Regions from separate parts of the Terribacillus sp. DMT04 genome, predicted to be linked through region 2. Evidence: riboswitches for the same ligand, from Rfam matches in the RefSeq annotation. Region 2 holds a riboswitch; the other holds the start of a gene.

Region 1 (3,218 bases), 750 kb from region 2:
TCGTCCTCGGCTGTACGGATATCTTTCAGCTCTCCTGACAGTGCCGCTTGCACCATTCTTCTCGTATACGTAAGTTTCATTCTCGCGCCTGTGTGATAGTCGCCGCCAGTCCAACCTGTATTCACGAGATACACCTCTGCATGGTGTGTGCTGATCTTATCGCCTAGCATCTCTGCATAAACAGCGGGTGCAAGCGGAAGGAATGGAGCGCCAAAACAAGTAGAGAACGTTGCTTCTGGTTCAGTAACACCTCGCTCTGTGCCGGCAAGCTTACTCGTATACCCACTTAAGAAATGATACATTGCTTGTTCGGTCGTCAGTTTGCTGATAGGGGGAAGTACTCCGGTAGCATCAGCAGTCAGAAAAACGATTGTCTTCGGTTGACCAGCCTTGCTTTTTGGAAGGCTTCCTTCTATATAATCAATCGGATAAGCGGCACGGGTGTTTTCAGTTACCGACCCATCATCATAGTCACATACGCCATTCTCATTTACCGTGACGTTTTCAAGGATAGTGCCGAATTTGATTGCTCCGTGGATTTCCGGTTCTTTCTCAGCAGATAAGTTAATGCACTTAGCATAGCATCCGCCTTCTATGTTGAAGACGCCGTCCGGAGACCACCCATGTTCATCATCTCCAATCAAAGGGCGATTGGAATCTGCAGAAAGTGTTGTCTTGCCTGTGCCTGATAAACCGAAGAATAAAGCTGTATCTCCGTCTGCTCCGACATTGGCAGAGCAATGCATGGGCATGACTTCCTGCTGCGGCAGTAAGAAATTCATAACAGAGAAGATGGATTTCTTCATTTCACCGGCATATTCTGTTCCGCCGATAACGATAACACGCTGTTTGAATGATACAACGACAAATGCTTCCGAGTTTGTGCCATCAACAGCTGGATCTGCTTTCACACCAGGTGCCGAAATAACAGTGAAAGCAGGTTTATGTGCTGCCAGCTCTTCATCAGATGGCCGGATGAACAGCTGATGAGCAAATAAATTGTGCCACGCGTACTCATTGATTACTTGAATTGGTAAATGATAACGTTCATCCGCTCCAGCAAAACCCTGGAAGGAGAAAACTTCTTCTTGAGCCTGTAAGTAATTCACAGCCTTATCTAATAAATGCTCAAATATTTCTTCGCTGATGGGCTGGTTCACTTTACCCCAGTCTACTTTATTTTCGGAGAGTTCGTCTTGTACGATAAATTTATCCTTAGGTGAGCGTCCAGTATACTTTCCGGTAGCTGCTCGCAAGGCGCCTGTTTCTGTCAGACGCGCTTCATGACGGGATAGTGCCGCCTCTGTCAGCTGTGCCACAGATAAGTTTCTTTTTACATTTGGCTGATTGCGTAATTCCTCTAAAGCTGCTGCTGCATGCATCATTCGCATTTAAGATCCCGCCCTTTGTTTTGTTTAATTTATAATAGTATAACACATTAAGATATTAATACATACTATTTTAAATTGCAATGAAAATGTCAAATTGGAACGTATAGCAATCCCTATATACACAGTCGGTATTTGTAGGATTTTATTGACTTATGGGCGTTGTTTCGATAACATAAGTGCGAGCGGAAACACTCTTATTCAGAGTAGGCGGAGGGACAGGCCCTAAGAAACCCGGCAACCGTCACAACACGTGAAATGGTGCTCAACCTGAGCAAGGGATACCTTGAACGATAAGAGAGGGAATAAGCCAGCCTTCTGTTATGCATAGAAGGTTTTTTTCATGTCACGGCTTAATACTAAAAAAAGAGCAATACTAATTGTAGTGCTCTTTCAAACCTTCACCCATTATCAAGTTTCTTAATAACATACTTGGAAAGAGTAGAACTTCCGTATTAATTGTAGTTGAAGGGGGATTTGGCAGAATGACTGCTAATCGTCGATTATTTACCTCAGAATCCGTTACTGAAGGCCACCCGGATAAAATCTGTGACCAAATCTCGGATGCTATATTAGATGAAATCCTGTCCAAGGATCCAAATGCCCGTGTTGCTTGTGAGACAACAGTGACCACAGGGCTAGTGCTTGTCGCAGGTGAAATCACGACAAGTGCTTATGTTGATATTCAAAGTATCGTGCGCAACACGATCAAAGAAATTGGTTATACCCGTGCAAAATACGGCTTTGATGCTGATACGTGTGCTGTTTTAACAGCAATCGATGAGCAATCCCCTGATATTGCAGGCGGAGTCAATCAAGCATTGGAAGCTCGCGAAGGGCATATGTCAGACGAAGAGATTGATGCAATTGGTGCTGGCGACCAAGGATTAATGTTTGGTTATGCCAGCAATGAAACGCCTGAATTTATGCCGCTTCCTATTTCGCTTGCTCACCGCCTTTCCAAGCAATTGGCTAAGGTGCGGAAAGATGAGGTTGTGGACTACTTGCGTCCAGATGGTAAAACACAAGTAACAGTAGAATACGATGAAAATAATCAGCCGGTGCGGATTGATACCATCGTCATTTCCACACAGCACCACCCAGAAGCAGAACAGGCGCAGATTCATGCTGACTTAAAAGAGCTTGTCATCAAGCCTGTTGTTCCTGCTGAATTGCTGGATGAAGATACAAAATACATTATTAACCCGACAGGACGTTTCGTTATTGGGGGTCCTCAAGGTGATGCTGGTTTGACTGGCCGTAAGATTATCGTCGACACGTACGGTGGCTATGCACGTCACGGAGGCGGTGCTTTCAGCGGAAAAGATGCTACAAAAGTGGATCGTTCCGGAGCTTATGCAGCGCGTTATGTGGCGAAAAATATCGTCGCAGCTGGTCTTGCAGATAAATGTGAAGTACAGCTTGCGTATGCAATTGGTGTTGCTGAACCGGTTTCTATCAGTATTGATACATTCGGAACAGGCAAACAAACGCAAGAAGCTTTGGTGAATGCAGTACGCGATCTATTTGATTTACGTCCAGCTGGTATCATCAAGATGCTGAACCTGCGTCAGCCAATCTACAAAGATACAGCTGCGTACGGTCATTTTGGACGCACAGACAAAAACTTCCCTTGGGAGCAGACAGACAGAGCAGCACAGCTGAAAAGCTATACATTCGCATAATCTGTTAAAAGCAAGAGCGCAATTTTCGCTCTTGCTCTTTTTGTGCCGGCACCCATATTCTTGATACAAGATTCGAATTGTTTTGTGCTATAATTAAAGGCTAGAAGGAATGAAAGAGAGGCTAAATGTAAATGTGTGGTTTGAT
Region 2 (3,218 bases):
TGAAAATCTTTCAGTACCTTATCGGATACTTGATAATCTCCTCGATATTCCGAACCGTCTGCCAAAAAGGCGCCATATGGACCCACAGATCCTGCAACGAGCGGTAACACTTGATTAGGAACTTTTGCTTCTTGGCTATAAATCTCTCTTGCTTCTGCTGCTAACTTAACTGTTTTTCCAATCAAGTTCAGCGCTTCTTCCTCCTCCAGCCCCCGAGACTGGAAACCCTCAACAGAAGCTTGATAGCTGGAAGTGATGGCACAATCGGCACCAGCTCGGAAATAGTTCAAGTGTGTTTGGCGAATCAATTCTGGCTGCTCCAAAAGAATGCGTGCTGACCATAAGGGATCCTCTAGATTGCATCCTTGTCTTTCTAATTCTGTTCCTAATGCACCATCAAGAATCATTACTTTATGCTTGTTCAGCAGTTGTTGAATCGGATTGCTTGGCATGACGTTGTCTCCTCTTCTTTGTATATTCGGTAATATAATAAGCAGCGTAACAAAATAGCACGAATGGGATTGTACAATACAAGGCAATCACTTGAGTAGGATCAAATGCGATACCGATAACAGACGCCAGGCATAACAAGAAAGCTGTAATCGGCACAACTGGATACCATGGCGTTCGGTAGCCAAGTTCTTTGTCCGCATGCCCCGCTTTGCGAAAACGGCGCCGGAAGAAAAATTGAGATAAAGCAATACTCATCCATACGGCTACAACCGCAAGACCAGAAACAGATACTAAAACAAGATAAATAGTTTCCGGCGCAATGATACTCGACAGTAAAGCGAGTGCTCCCCCTCCCATGCTCCAGACAGTCGCGCGCAGCGGGATACCCTGTTTAGAAAGCTTGGCAAAGTACTGCGGAATAAGCTTTTTATCTCCCAATGACCACAGCATTCTGCTCGAAGCATATAGCCCTGAATTCGCAGCCGAAAGGATTGCTGTTAAAATAACAAAGTTCATCACATCCGCAGCATATGGTATCCCAACGCGTGACAGCACCGTTACAAAGGGACTTTCCAGCACACCGGCTTCTTGAAAAGGAAGCAAGGCGGATAGCACTATAATGGTCCCGACAAAGAAGATAACCAGTCTGATGACTGTGGTACGAATTGCTTTTGGCACGGTTTTCTGCGGATCTTCTGTCTCTCCTGATGCAATACCAATTAACTCGGTACCAGAAAAAGCAAAATTAACTGCCAACATTGTCAAAAGAATGGCAAAAGCTCCATTAGGCAGCAATCCAGCATCCGTAAAGTTCGTAAACAATGGTGCCGTTTCTGTATCGTGCATCGGGATAATTCCGAAAATGGCAGCTGTGCCAATTAAGATAAAAAGAATAATAGCAGCTACTTTTACGAATGAGAACCAAAACTCCGATTCAGCAAAAAAGCGCACGGCAACACTATTTAAAAAGAAAACTAAACCAGCAAACAGCGCACTCCAAATCCATACATTGATCTCTGGAAACCAGCGCTGCATAAGCAGTCCGGCAGCTGTAAACTCTGAGCCTAAAGCTACTGTCCACGTCAGCCAGTACAGCCATGCAACAACATATCCTGTTGCTGGTCCTATGTATGTATGTGCATAGCTGTGAAATGCTCCTGTTTCAGGCATATGTACAGCAAGTTCGCCTAAGCAAAGCATAACGAGGTAAACAACTAACGCTCCAATTAAATAGGCTAGCACCGTTCCAAAAGGACCAGCTTGTTGAATTGTATAACCAGAGCTTAAAAACAACCCTGTCCCAATGACACCACCGAGTGAAAGCATAATAAGATGACGCGTCTGCATGTGTCGTTTAAAATTTCGTTTCGATGTCATATGACAGCCTCATTTCTATCAATCTAAGTATTTTGTCAACAAAAAAAGCACACCCAAGAGGATGTGCTGAACTGACAAATAATCTGCGAACGTCTCATCTATCAGGTGGCATCCACCCGCTGGAATTAGCACAGTATCCTTGCGACCTGTTGCTGAAGCTTCACCGGGCCAGTCCCTCTGCTTCTCTGGATAAGATTATGGAATTGCATTTACAATATCAGCGGCTGTCAAAAATGTCAATAAAATATTTAGAATTGAAGCACTTTTACTTCATATGGTTTTAACAAATAGTGCCCTTCTAATGAGCCACCTTGAAGTATATCTTGATATGTTTGATCCATTTCAATTGCTTTTTCACTTTCACTAAAGTTCATGATAAAGACAAAAGTGGTGTGGGCATGAAACCGGACTTGGACAGAGACATCTGCTTCCTTCTTAATACGAACAGGCGCAACGATATGCTCCTTTAACAGCAACTCCTCGTAGAAATCCTCTTGAAATGCATCTTCCAGCCTAGCACCAATATAATAAGCACTGCCCTCTCCATAAGCATGTTCGGTGATAGCAGGTGTGCCTGCATAAAAGTCTTTTTCATAGCTGCCAATTGCCTTTGCTCCATGAAGTTTTAATACAGTGGCATAGTCTTTTAATTCATACGCCTTCCCTTTGTACTCTACACTGTTGCGATCCGCCGGGTACAGCGTGTCTGTTTCGGCAGGACGCAATCCAAAGATATCTGCGAGTTTTTCCTGCCAAGCACCAGGGTGCACTAAGTCATGCTCGTCTGCCACACCGCTAATATAGGTCATCACGAGTCGGCCGCCCGCTTGCACAAACTTCTCTAATTTTTCTGCAGTCTTGTTTTCCATCATATAAAGCATAGGTACAACCAATAGCTTATACTTTTGGAAATTGTGTGTTTTTCCAATCACATCTACCGGGATATCACGTTTCCAAAATGGCCGATAATGTGCATGCATCGTCTTGATATACTGCTTGGAATCCAACCCATATCCTTGCGCATCCTCTAGCGCCCAATCGTTTTCCCAATCATAAAGCAAAGCCACTTCCGCCGTCCGATGCGCACCTGCTAAGCACGCCAGTTTTTCCATGTTTGCGCCGAGTGCTGCTACTTCACGGAAGACACGGTTATCCGGCGAACGATCATGATCGACAACAGCTCCATGGAATTTCTCCGTTGACCCACGTGATTTACGCCACTGAAAATATAAGATGCTATCCGATCCATGGGCAATCATTTGCATCGAGGAGAGTATATGCATTCCAGGCCGCTTTGCTTTGTTCACCGGATGCCAGTTGACCATACTCGGTGTGTTCTCCATTAAAAGAAACGGCTGATCTTTCATCGTACGGTACAAGTCATCGAT

What was found. Region 2 has a riboswitch for S-adenosylmethionine ahead of mmuP (S-methylmethionine permease). Riboswitches for the same ligand answer to the same signal wherever they lie in the genome.
Region 1: another riboswitch for S-adenosylmethionine. It lies ahead of metK (methionine adenosyltransferase); the one in region 2 lies ahead of mmuP (S-methylmethionine permease).

What each region holds. Positions count from the first base shown of each region.
Region 1 covers NZ_CP077639.1:2,295,474-2,298,691, reverse strand. Annotated here, with positions in the region: gene pckA (phosphoenolpyruvate carboxykinase (ATP)) at 1-1,391, opposite strand, end outside; SAM riboswitch class I at 1,583-1,688, shown strand; gene metK (methionine adenosyltransferase) at 1,874-3,073, shown strand; partial or broken gene asnB (asparagine synthase (glutamine-hydrolyzing)) at 3,205-3,218, shown strand, end outside.
Region 2 covers NZ_CP077639.1:3,044,927-3,048,144, forward strand. Annotated here, with positions in the region: gene mmuM (homocysteine S-methyltransferase) at 1-452, opposite strand, end outside; gene mmuP (S-methylmethionine permease) at 412-1,830, opposite strand; SAM riboswitch class I at 1,922-2,026, opposite strand; gene KS242_RS15750 (beta-galactosidase) at 2,079-3,218, opposite strand, start outside.